DNA from 3 places in the Specibacter sp. RAF43 genome. Region 2 is predicted to be linked to each of the others. Evidence: predicted binding sites of a transcription regulator. Region 2 holds the regulator's gene; each other region holds the start of a gene.
The links. Region 2 encodes LexA, which represses DNA repair genes until DNA is damaged. Its sites were predicted from a motif close to TCGAACANNTGTTCGA; they were not measured.
Positions count from the first base shown of each region.

Region 1: a site for LexA is predicted at 1,222-1,237, ahead of uvrA (excinuclease ABC subunit UvrA). Genes of this name have one in related genera too.
Region 3: a site for LexA is predicted at 1,957-1,972, ahead of AB4Y80_RS08595 (DUF6504 family protein). Genes of this name have one in related genera too.

Region 1 is NZ_JBFREA010000011.1:19,961-24,185, reverse strand. Features, by position in the region: gene uvrA (excinuclease ABC subunit UvrA) at 1-1,193, opposite strand, end outside; gene AB4Y80_RS07795 (GntR family transcriptional regulator) at 1,361-1,753, opposite strand; gene AB4Y80_RS07790 (ABC transporter ATP-binding protein) at 1,750-3,681, opposite strand; gene AB4Y80_RS07785 (ABC transporter ATP-binding protein) at 3,678-4,225, opposite strand, start outside.
Region 2 is NZ_JBFREA010000018.1:20,630-24,854, reverse strand. Features, by position in the region: gene AB4Y80_RS11170 (ATP-dependent DNA helicase) at 1-895, shown strand, start outside; gene lexA (transcriptional repressor LexA) at 989-1,732, opposite strand; gene AB4Y80_RS11160 (LysM peptidoglycan-binding domain-containing protein) at 2,016-2,489, shown strand; gene AB4Y80_RS11155 (histidinol-phosphate transaminase) at 2,603-3,700, shown strand; gene hisB (imidazoleglycerol-phosphate dehydratase HisB) at 3,821-4,225, shown strand, end outside.
Region 3 is NZ_JBFREA010000012.1:91,712-95,936, reverse strand. Features, by position in the region: gene AB4Y80_RS08600 (DNA polymerase III subunit alpha) at 1-1,633, opposite strand, end outside; gene AB4Y80_RS08595 (DUF6504 family protein) at 1,639-1,926, opposite strand; gene AB4Y80_RS08590 (VOC family protein) at 2,046-2,423, shown strand; gene AB4Y80_RS08585 (phosphatase PAP2 family protein) at 2,550-3,317, shown strand; gene AB4Y80_RS08580 (DedA family protein) at 3,325-3,990, shown strand; gene AB4Y80_RS08575 (response regulator transcription factor) at 3,977-4,225, shown strand, end outside.

The DNA.
Region 1 (4,225 bases), on a different contig from region 2:
GTGCTGTACTTGCGTTCGCGGCCAAACCGGTTCTTGTACTGCACCACCACCTTGTGGTCCTTGCCGTACAGGATGGCCTGGCGGGAGTCGGTGCTGAGCTTGTTCCAGGGGTCGTCCAGATCGAAGCCCAGGTCATCGGCGAGGCCCGCCAGGAGGCGGTTCCAGTACTCGGTGGTGGCGGTGCCCAGCGACCACGGGGCGATGGCGCCGTTGCGCAGCGAGAGGAACGGGTTGGGCACCACCAGTTCCTCGTCCACCTCCAGCTTGGTGCCGATGCCGCTGCAGGCCTGGCATGCGCCAAACGGGTTGTTGAAGGAGAACGACCGCGGCTCGATCTCGTCGATGGCCAGGGGGTGCTCGTTGGGGCAGGCGAGGTTTTCGGAGAACTGCCGCACCCGGCCGGCGTGGTCGCCGTCCAGGTCCACCAGCTCGGCCAGCACCCGGCCCTCGGCCAGCCCCAGGGCCGTCTCCACGGAGTCGGTGAGGCGCTGCCGGATGCCGTCCTTGACCACGAGCCGGTCCACGACCACCTCGATGGTGTGCTTGACCTGCTTCTTGAGCTGGGGCGCGTCGGCGAGCTGGACCTGCGCGCCGTCGACCTTGACGCGCGAATAGCCCTTGGCGGTCAGTTCCCGGAACAGGTCCACAAACTCGCCCTTGCGTGCCCGCACGACGGGCGCGAGCACCTGAAAGCGCGTCCCTTCCGGCATTTCCAGCAGTTGGTCCACGATCTGCTGCGGGGTCTGCTTGGCGATGGGTTCACCACAGACGGGACAGTGCGGCGTACCCACCCGCGCCCAGAGCAGGCGCATGTAGTCGTAGATCTCGGTGATGGTGCCCACCGTGGAGCGGGGGTTCTTGCTGGTGGACTTTTGGTCGATGGAGACCGCCGGGGAAAGCCCCTCGATGAAGTCGACGTCCGGTTTGTCGACCTGGCCCAGGAACTGGCGGGCGTACGCGGAGAGGGACTCCACGTAGCGGCGCTGCCCCTCGGCGAAAATGGTGTCAAAGGCCAGGGAGGACTTCCCCGAGCCGGAGAGCCCGGTGAAGACGATCATGGCGTCCCGGGGCAGGTCCAAATCCACGTTACGAAGGTTGTGTTCGCGCGCGCCCTTGACGATCAAGCGGGATAAATCGGGGCGGGACACTTCAGCGCGCGACAAATCGGGGAGCTGGTTCACAGGCTGGGGCATTGTTTCCTTCAGACATTTCCGGCGTCAATCAAACACGTGTTAGGCAAGCACGTAAGGAGCGGATTCCTTATTTAGGCCACAACGAAAAGTATAGTCGAATCTTCGTTCGAACACGGGCGTTCGAACATTTCTCCGTACCGGCGTCCCCCGTCCGGGGCACCACCGTGCTACCGGACCGAGTCCCGGTCCAGGGCGGCCGCGACGATCGCCAGCGCCTTGGCGCCGGGCATGCCCAGGTCCTTCACGACGCCGGCAAACACGTCCGCGGCCTCGGCCACCTGCGCCCCGATCCTGTCCCCGCCCGAGGCCACGGCCGTCCCGCTGCGCCCCGCGGTGACGACGATGCCGGCCTGTTCGAGTTCCCGGTACGCCCGGGCGACGGTGTTGGCGGCCACGCCGAGGTCCGTGGCCAGGGACCGCACGGACGGCAGCCGGGTGCCGACGGCCAGGGCGCCCGCCGCGGCCAGGTCCAGGATGCGCAGCCGGATTTGTTCAAAGGGCGGCACGGTGGAGTCGGTGTCGACCTTCCAGCGGCGCACGATGACGTCCACGGCATTCATGCCCGGCTCGCCTCTTCCACGAGGGGATCCCCGAATTGGCTCATGTACAGATCGTAGTAGAAAGTGCGCTGCCCCAGCAGTTCCTCGTGCGTGCCTTGTTCGATGATGCGCCCGTCCCGCATGACCAGGATGAGGTCGGCGTCGCGGATGGTGGAGAGCCGGTGGGCGATCACAAAGCTGGTGCGATCCTGGCGCAGCCGGTTCATGGCCTGGCGGATCAACACCTCGGTGCGGGTGTCCACGGAGCTCGTGGCCTCGTCGAGGATCAGGATGCCCGGGTTGGCGATCCAGGCCCGGGCAATGGTCATCAGCTGGCGCTGGCCCTGGCTCAGCCCGCCGCCGTCGTCGGAAAGGATCGTGTCGTAACCGTCCGGCAGGGAACGCACAAAGTGGTCCACGTGCGTGGCCTCGGCCGCCTGCACTATTTCCTCAAAGGTGGCGTCCAGCTTGCCGTACGCCAGGTTTTCCCGGATGGTCCCGCCAAACAGCCAGGCGTCCTGGAGCACCATGCCGAAGCGGCGGCGGAGGTCGTCGCGGGTGAGCAGGGCCGTGTCCACGCCGTCGACGGTGATCTTGCCGGAGTCGATCTCGTAGAAACGCATCAGGAGGTTGACCAGGGTGGTCTTGCCGGCACCGGTGGGCCCGACGATCGCCACGGTCTCGCCCGGCTCGGCCACCAGGGACAGGTCCTTGATGAGCGGTTCGCCGGGGGTGTAGCTGAAGTTGACGTTGTCAAAGACGACGCGGCCCTTCGTCTCGCCCAGCACGGCGGCGGGGACGTGGTCCGGCCGCTGTTCCTGCGCGTCGACCAGGTCAAAGACCCGCTCGGCGGAGGCGACGCCGGACTGCAGCAGGTTAATCATGCTGCCGATTTGGGCCAGCGGCTGGCTGAATTGCCGGGAGTATTGGATGAACGCCTGGACGCTGCCGATCGTGATGACGCCCGAGGCGACCTGGACGCCGCCGAGCACGGCCACCACCACGTAGTTGAGGTTGGAGACGAAGTTCATGCTGGGCATGATGATGCCGGAGATGAACTGCGCCTTCGCGCTGGACTCATATAGCGAGTCATTGGAGACCTTGAACTTCTCGATGGCGTTTTGCTGCTGCCCGAACGCCTTGACGATCTCGTGGCCGGTGAACATTTCCTCCACGTGCCCGTTGAGCTCGCCGGTGGTCTTCCACTGCGCCATGAACTCCACCCGGGACCGCTTGGCGATGACCACGGTGACGGCGGCGATCAGCGGTACCGTCAACAGGGAAATTCCGGCCAGCAGGGGCGAGATGGAGAACATCATGCCCAGCACGCCCACCACCGTCAGCGTGGCGATGAGCAGTTGGGTGAGCGTCTGGTTCAGGGTTTGGGAGAAGTTGTCGATGTCATTGGTCACCCGGGAGAGCACGTCGCCGCGGGATTCCTGCTGGAAGTGGGACATGGGCAGGCGGTCGAGCTTGTCCTCGATCTGCTGGCGCAGCCGGTACATGGCGCGCTGGACGATGCCGGCGGTGATGTAGCCCTGCGCCCAGTTGAAGAAGAACGCCACGATGTACAGGCCCAGCACGATCATCAGCGTCGCACCGAGGGCCGTGAGGTCCAGCCCCTGGCCGGGCACCACGTTCATGCCGGAGAGCATGTCGGCCAGCTGGCCCTGCCCGCCGGCCCGCAGCGCCGCAACGGCCTGGTCCTTGGTGGTGCCGGCGGGGAACTTGTTGAGCATTTGCCCCACAACGCCGTTGAAAATGATGTCCGTGGCGTGGCCGAGCACCTTCGGGGCCACCACCGACAGTCCCACGGAGACGGCGGCGAGGAACACCACCCAAATCATCCGCAGCCGGTCCAGGGCCAGCAGGCCCAGGATGCGCTTGAGGCTGGGTCCAAACGCCATGGCCTTTTGCGGTGGTGCGCCGGTGCCCCTCATCATGCTCATACCGCGTTCTCCTGGTCTGCTTCAGTCAGTTGTGAGGTGACGATTTCCTGGTAGGTGGGGCAGCTGGCCAACAGTTCCTCGTGCGTGCCCTGCCCGACCAGCCGGCCCTCGTCGAGCACCAGGATGTTGTCCGCGTGCCGAATGGTGCCCACGCGCTGGGCCACCACCAGCACGGCGGCGTTGGTGGTGACGGGCTTGAGTGCCGCGCGCAGCTTGGCGTCGGTGGCGTAGTCGAGGGCGGAGAAGCTGTCGTCGAAAAGGTACAGCGAGGGGCCGCTGACCACGGCCCGGGCGATGCACAGGCGCTGGCGCTGGCCGCCGGAGACGTTGGCGCCGCCCTGGTCGATGGGGGCATCCAGGCCTTCCGGCATCTCGCGCACAAAGTCCGCGGCCTGGGCCACCTCCAGGGCGGCCCACAGCTCCTCCTCGGTGGCGTCCGGTTTGCCCATGCGCAAGTTGGTGGCCACGGTCCCGCTGAACAGGTAGGCCCGTTGGGGCACCAAGCCGATGGAACCGCGCAGGGTCTCCAGGGTCACGGCCCGGA
Region 2 (4,225 bases):
CGAGGTCGTGTGGACGTCCCGCCAGGGCACGTTCACCCCGGGCCGGGGCTACCAAAAGGCCGACGACGCCGAGCCGCCGGTCATCAACATCGCCCCGCTGAGCGTGGCCGGCAAGCTCCGGGAGGGGCTTTTCGCCGACCACACCGTGGTGCTGACCTCCGCCACCTTGGCCATCGGGGATTCCTTCACGCCCACCGCCGGCGGGCTGGGGCTGTTGGGCGCCAACGCGCCCGCCTGGACCGGGGCCGACGTCGGCTCCCCCTTCGACTACACGAAACAGGGCATGCTGTACGTGGCCGCCCATCTGCAAAAGCCCGGGTTCGGCACCTCTCCGGAACAGCTCGCGGAGCTCGCCGCGCTCATCACGGCGGCCGGCGGCGGAACGCTGGCCTTGTTCTCCTCCCGGCGCGCGGCCGAGGACGCGGCCGAAAAGCTGCGCAAGAGCCTGTCGGTGAAGATCCTGTGCCAGGGGGATTCCTCCATGGCGGCCCTGATCAAGGAGTTTGCCGAGGAGGCGGACACGTGCCTGTTCGGGACCATGTCCCTGTGGCAGGGTGTCGACGTGCAGGGAGCGTCCTGCCGGCTGGTGGTGATCGACAGGATTCCCTTCCCGCGCCCCGACGACCCGCTGGTGACCGCCCGGGCCAGGGCCGTGGCCCAAAACGGCGGCGACGGCTTCATCGCCGTCTCGGCCACGCATGCGGCCGTCCGCCTGGCCCAGGGCGTGGGACGGCTGATCCGCTCCAGCACGGACCGGGGGGTGGTGGCCGTGCTGGACTCCCGCCTGGCCAATGCCGGCTACGGCGGCTTCCTGCGCGCCGCGCTGCCCCCGTTCTGGTCCACCCGGGACCGCTCCGTGGCGCTGGCCGCCCTCCAACGGCTCTCCGGCCGGTAACCCGTCCGGCGGCGAAGACGCCGGCCGGAACAGATCCGCCACACACGACAAGGCGCCCCGGTCCGATGACGGGGGCGCCTGTGCGGGGGCAGCCTAGAGGCTGCGCAGGACCGAGACCACTTTGCCCATCACGGTCGCGCTGTCGCCGAGGATGGGCTCATAACGGGTGTTTTGCGGCAGCAGCCACGTGTGGCCGTCGCGCTGGCGGAACGTCTTGACCGTGGCCTCGTCGTCCAGCAGGGCGGCCACGATTTCCCCGTTGTTCGCCGTGTTTTGCCGGCGCACCACCACCCAGTCACCGTCGCAGATGGCCGCGTCGATCATGGAGTCCCCGGCCACCTTCAACATGAACAGCTCCCCGCTGCCCACGATCTGGCGCGGCAGCGGCATGATGTCATCGACCATCTGGTCTGCCAGGATGGGCCCGCCGGCGGCAATCCGTCCCACCAGCGGAACAAACGCCGTGTCCGAGGAACTGCTCAGCTGGGCAAAGTTCAGGCCGTTCGAACTGCGCACACGCTCCGGGGAGTCGACCCCTTCGATCTCCACCACCCCATTGTCCAGGACCAGCGGGATGAGCACCTCCATGGCGCGGGGCCGCTTGGGATCCCTGCGCAGGTAGCCGTGGCGTTCCAACTGGGTCAGCTGGTGCGTGACGCTGGACAAGCTCGCCAGGCCCACGTCGTCGCCGATTTCACGCATCGAGGGCGGGTAGCCCTTGTCGGCAATGGACCGTTGGATGCACTCAAGAATCTTCTTTTGTCGGACCGTCAACCCCTTCATTCCGGCCCTGCTGGGGGCCTGGGGGATGCGATGCGACGGTTCTGCTGGCGCCATTGTCGTCGTCCTTTCCTGGATGCAATCGAATAATGTCAGTGCCTGCTGGTGGACTGCCCTTATGTTGCGAATCCTCCTCCTAGATTAAGCCAAAAATGGACGAATTTCAAACATTTGTTCTATCGAGTCTTGGCAACAGTAGTCAATAGATGCTAAAACTAGAGAACACACGTTAGAACATCTGTTCTATCGAACATGTTGAGCATGGAAGTTCGCCCGGGCGTGGGATCCGCAGGGATCGCGGTTCGGGATGAATCTCCATTGTGTGAAAGGAAACGAAGTCATGAGCGCATTGATGATTTCCATTGCCGGTCCTTCCCAACCCGTGCGGGTCGCCCCGTCGGCCGCGCCCCGCCGGCCCCAGGCGTCGGCCGCGTTCCGCCGGCCCCAGGCGTCGGCCGCGCTCCGCTGGCCCCAGGCGTCGGCCGCGCTCCGGCTGACCCGCCGCGGCCGCCTGGTGTTCCTGGGCATCCCGGCGCTTCTCACGGCCGCCGTCGTGGCCCTCGTCGCGCTGGCCCTCCTGCTGGGAACCGTCGCCAGCCCGGCCAATGCCGCCGTGACCGGAACCCGGGTCAACCTGGCCGACTACGCCTCCACCGTCACGGTCCTCCAGGGTGAGAGTCTCTGGTCCCTCGCCGCGGCCAGCGATCCCGGCCGCGACGTCCGGGCCGTGGTCAGCGAGATTGTGGCCCTGAACGGCCTGAGCACCGGGGTCATCCAGGCCGGACAGCAGCTCTACGTGCCACGCCCCAAATAGCGGTGCCCCATAGCGGCGCCCCACGGCCGCGGGCAGGCTGATGTGACGAAGACGGCCGGCCCGCGGGCCGTCACAAGTTCGGAACTTTGCCCGGCTCCACTTAAACTGGTGGCATGGATCAGTTTGAACGTCTCAGCCAGCTACCCCTCCGCGACGATCTTCGCGGTCAGCACCCCTACGGTGCCCCCCAACTGGACGTCCCCATCCTGCTCAACGTCAATGAAAATACCTTCGGGGTGCCCCTGGACGCCCGGGAGGCGATCCTGAAGGCCGTCGCCAACGAACTTGACGGACTCAACCGCTACCCGGACCGCGAATTCACCGAGCTTCGCCGCGCCCTGGCCGCATATCTTGGCCACGACCTCACCGAGGAGAACATCTGGGCTGCCAACGGCTCCAATGAGGTTCTCCAACAGCTCCTGCAGGCCTTCGGCGGGCCGGGCCGCCGGGCCATCGGCTTCCCGCCCACCTATTCGATGTACCCGCTGCTGGCCAGCGGCACGGGCACCGCCTACGTCACCGGTGTGCGCGCCGAGGGCTACGCCCTGACCGCGGAGTCCGCCGCACGCCAGGTGCGCGAGCAGGCGCCGAATATCGTCTTCTTGTGCTCGCCCAACAATCCCACCGGAACGGCCCTCGGCCTCGACGTCGTCGAGGCCGTCTACGAGGCGGGGACGGCATCGCAGGCCATCGTCATCGTTGATGAGGCCTATGCCGAGTTTGCGCACGCCGGAACACCGAGTGCCCTGTCCCTGCTTCCGGGCCGCCCGCGCCTGGTGGTTTCACGCACCATGAGCAAGGCGTTCGCCCTGGCCGGCGCCCGCGTCGGGTACCTGGCCGCCGCGCCCGAAGTCACGGACGCCGTCCGGCTTGTCCGCCTCCCGTATCACCTCTCCGCCATCACCCAGGCCACCGCCGTCGCGGCGCTGCGCAACTCGGACTCCCTGCTCGCCAATGTGGAGCACATCAAGGTCCAGCGAGACCGGATCGTCAACGAGCTCACGGCCATGGGACTGGCGCCGTCGCCGTCGGACTCCAACTTCGTATTCTTTGGCGGGCTCGCCAACCCCCAGGCCGTCTGGGAGGGGCTCCTGGCAGACGGCGTGCTGATTCGCGACGTCGGCATTCCCGGGCACCTGCGGGTGACGGCCGGAACCGAGGCGGAAACCACGGCCTTCCTGGAGGGACTGCGCGCCCTGCTGGGGCGCTAGCCCCGCCGCCCACCCGGGGGAGAATGATCCGCTTTGGGTGGAATCGCCCTCTCCTCCTAAACTGGAGGGACATGCCAGCACCGCGTTGAGCGACGCCACACACTTAAGGACCATCCAACGATGACCGAGAACAGCCCGAAGCCCGGCCAGGGACGCACCGCACGCATCGAGCGCGCCACGAGCGAATCCTCCGTGCTCGTGGAGATCAACCTGGACGGCACCGGGGTCTCCGACATCGACACCGCGGTACCGTTCTACGACCACATGCTCACCGCCCTGTCCAAGCACTCGCTCATCGACATGACCATCAAGGCCACCGGCGACACCCACATCGACGCCCACCATACGGTGGAGGATGTGGCCATCTCCCTCGGCGAGGTGCTCCGCCAGGCCCTGGGCAACAAGGCCGGCATTCGCCGGTTCGGCGAGGCCACCGTGCCGCTGGACGAGGCCCTGGCCCACGCCGTCGTGGACGTATCCGGCCGTCCCTACCTGGTCCACGGCGGCGAGCCCGCCGGGCAGGAG
Region 3 (4,225 bases), on a different contig from region 2:
CCATGCCCGAGGGCTGCACCGGGGTGCGCTCCAGCAGGGACGCGGAGCTGAGAATGACGCCGCAGGGGTGCATGGAGATGTGCCGGGGGAGCCGGTCCAGGCGCTCGGTGATATCGACCAACAGGTCCAGCTGGCGGTTGCCTTCGACCCGCTCCGCGAGGTCGCGCAGCTCGGGCTTGTCCGCCAGGGCCTCACGAAACGCGCCGGCGGAAAACCGCCACAGGCCCTTGGCGATGCCGTCGATGTCCTCCGGCGCCATGCCCAGGGCCAGCCCGGCGTCCCGGGCGGCGCCGCGGGCCCGGTAGCCGGACTGCATGGACATGAGCGTGACGCGGTCGGCCCCGAAGCGCTCGAAGATGCGGTGGTAGACATCGTGCCGCCTGGCCGACTCCACGTCGATGTCGATGTCCGGCAGGCTCTGGCGCTCGGTGCTTAGGAACCGCTCGAACAATAGATCGTGCTGGATGGGGTCCACCTGGGAGATGCCCAGGGCATAGTTGACCAGCGAGCCGGCGCCGGAGCCGCGGGCGGCCGAGCGGATGCCCAGGTCCCGGATGAGTCGGGCCACCTCGGCGACGGTGAGGAAGTACGGGGCAAAACCCAGCTCCTCGATGACGGCCATCTCCCGCCGCAGCCGATCTCCCACCTCCGGGTCCCGGTCCGCCGTTCCCGGATAGCGGGCGGCCACGCCGTCCAGGACCCTGGCCCGGAGCGCCTCCAGCGGGTCCCCGGTGATGCCAAGAATGCTTGCTTCCGGCATGACCGGCACGCCCCAGCCGGTGTCGGCGACCGGGTCAATCCGGCACCGGTCCGCCACCTGCCGGGTCTCTTCCAGCAAGGTTCTTCCCGCCGCGGCCCCGGTTTGGCCCAGCGCGGTGATCTCCGCGGCCAGGGCCTTCATCACCGGTACCGGCTTGAGCCAGCCCTGGGCGGTGGGCTGCACCCCGGTCTCGTCCAGGCGGGAGAGGGCGCGGGCCGCGTCCAGCACATCGGCGGTCACGGCCCCGTCGGGCGCCACATAGCGAACGGCGTTGCTGAGCACCGGGGAAACCCCCGCCTGGGTGGACAGGCGCAGCATGCGAATGGCGTGCGTATGGCTCAGCGGCCGCCCGGGCTCCGACAGGTGGGAGACCACCTCCACGCGCAGGACCTCGCGCGGGACCACCGCCAGCCACGCGCGCAGCAGCGGCAGGCCGTCACGGCGCAGCCCCACCCGCAGGCCCACGTCCGAGAACGGCCCCAGCAGCACGGTCCCGAGCGGCCCGGATTCGGCCACCAGGTGTGCGGCGATCTCCTCCGGCGTCACCCCCACGGTCTTGTGGGTGTGGGCGGCGGAGACCAGCCGGCACAGGGCGGCATAGCCCGCCCCGCCGTTGTGCCCGTGGGCCAGGACGACGACGCGGCCACTCACCTCGCCGTCGTGGTTCAAGGTGGCCAGGTCCACGCCCAGGATCGGGTCGATTCCCGCCTTCTTGCAGGCGGCAATATGTTTGGGGACCCCGTACAGGCCGTCGCGGTCGGTGATGGCCAGCGCGTCGGAGCCCCCGTCCCGGGCGGCGGCGGCCAGGGTGTCGGGCCAATCCACCCCGTAGTGGGCGGAGAAGGCGGAGGCGACATGCAGGTGGGTGAACATGGGTCCTAGCCCAGGATCCTGGCCAGCCGCCAATCGGCCGCCTCGCGGGTGAGCTCGTACACCCGCTCGGCGGAGCGGCCCCGGCCCACCGCGGTCAGCCGCCACACCTCGGTCTCCAGGACCTGGGCCCCGATTCCCTTGTGCACGCGGTCCTGTTCCGTCCACCAGGGGCGGCGGGTAAAGAAACGCACCGGGTGTTGGGTGGCTCTGTAGTTCCGCTCCCGCCATTGAAAGTGCAGGGGCAGGCCCGTCACCGTTGTGGTCACCTGGACACGCTCGTCAACATCATGCATCGAACACACCTCTAGAAATCGACTTGTTAATAGAATACGTGTTCGACACTAGGGAGCGCCACTGACAATTTGGCGCCGGCCCCTACCGCATTCCCGGTCGCTGGGCTAGCGTGTGGCGCATGGACTGGAAACTTGAACTCATATTTGTCCCGGTGTCCGACGTCGACCGGGCCAAGGACTTCTACGTCAACAAGGTCGGCTTCAACGCCGACTACGACGAGCGGCCCAGCGACTCCGTCCGCTTTGTCCAGCTGACCCCGCCCGGCTCCGCCTGTTCCATCTGCATCGGCGAGGGCCTCAACGACGCCCCGGCCGGCACGGCCCCCAGCCTGCAGATGGTGGTCAGCGACATCCAGGCCGCCCATGACCAGCTCAAGGGCAACGGCGTGGACGTCAGCGACATCGACGTCCAGGACTGGGGCCAATTCGTGTACTTTGCCGACCCCGACGGCAACAAGTGGGCGGTGCAGTACATCCCCAGCCGCCCCAACGGTTAGCCCTGCCGGGCACATCCATGCGGGGCGAATCTTAGGAAGTTCTCAGAACCCCTCCGGCATAGTGGGGAGCGGGCCGCCCGGCCCGCGCAGCACCCCCACCGACCGGAGATTCCCTTGACCCATGCCATGCACAGGCCCGACGGCGAGACTCGCCACAGCCCCGGCGCCCGCCCCGGCGAACGTACCCGGCTGGCCCGCCTGCCGCAGCCGCGCCGGTGGATCCTGTGGGTCCTGGCCCTGTCGGCCGCCGTGGTGGCCCTGGGCTTCTTCGCCATGGACACGCCCGGCTTCAGCACCAACGAGTTCGGCCTCGATACGGCCTTGAGCCACAGCCACAGCGCCGTGCCCACCGCGATCGCCCTGGCGATCAACGTACTCTTCGCCCCCGCCGCCGGGCTGGCCGCCGTGGTGCTGATCGGCGCCGTCTTGCTGTTCGTGCGGCGCGAACCGGTCAACGCCCTCGCGTTCTGCGGGGTGGCCATTGCCGGCTGGGGTTCCAGCCAGGTCTTTAAGCTCATCGTCGGGCGCCAGCGCCCCAACCCCGCGCTCCTGTTCGACCCGCTGGCCCCGGAAACCGGCTCCAACAGCTTCCCGAGCGGGCACGTCGCCCTGACCGTCGCCCTGGCCTGGGCGGTGTATTTCCTGGCCCGCAACACCCGCTGGGCCAAGGCCGCGGCCGTCGCCGGCCCCGCCGCGGCGATTGTTGTGGCCTGGTCCCGCCTCTACATCGGCGTGCACTACCCCAGCGACGTGGCGGCGTCGTTCCTGGCGGCAACGGCGTTTGTCATCCTCTTCGCCGGCCTGTGGAACACCTACCAGGGGCGGCTCCTGCCGCGCATCCCCTTGCTGGGCCGCTTCGGTCCGCTGACCGCCACAACGTCCGCCACACACTAAGGTTGCCATGCACGCGCACACTCTTGCCGCCGTCCTGCCGCCGCTCTTTGACCCGTCCACGCTCCTGCAGGGGCTCGGGCCCGCCACCTTGGCCGTCGTCGCCCTCATGGTCTTCATCGAGTCCGGGGTCCTGTTCCCCTTCCTGCCCGGGGACTCCCTGCTGTTCACCGCCGGGCTGCTGCACCAGCAGCTGCACCTCTCGCTGCCGGTGCTGATCGGCGTCGTCGCCCTGGCCGCCGTCGCCGGCGACCAGGTCGGGTACCTGCTGGGCCGGCGGTTTGGCCGCCGCTGGTTCACGGACGACGCCCGGATCCTCAAGACCGCCCACCTGGTCCGGACCGAGGACTTTTTCGCCCGGCGCGGCGGGGCGGCCATCATCCTGGCCCGCTTCGTCCCCGTCGTGCGGACCTTCGCGCCGCTGGCCGCCGGGATCGCCGGCTACGACCGGCGGACCTTCACCCTGTGGAACGTCACCGGCGCCGTCGGCTGGTCCGGCGCCGTGATCCTGCTCGGCACCTGGCTCGGACACTTCAGCTTCGTCGCCAACAACGTGGACGCGATCGCCGTCATCATGGTCCTGGTCTCCGTGATTCCCTGGGGCGTGGAGTTTTTGCGCTCGCGTCATTCGGCAGCGGCGGACACGCGGGACAATGGGGTGCATGGACACAGATAAGCTGCCGGCCCTGCTGCTGGTGGAGGACGATCCCGCCCTGGGGCCGTTGATCGCCGAGCTGCTGGCCGGGGACTACGACGTCGAGATCGCCACGGACGGGCAGCGCGGCCTGCATCGGGGCCTGACCGGCGACTGGGATGTGCTGGTGGTGGACCGCGGGCTGCCGGTGATGGACGGCGTCGACCTCATCAGGGCGCTGCGCCGCCAGGGAATTTCGACGCCGGCGCTGATCCTC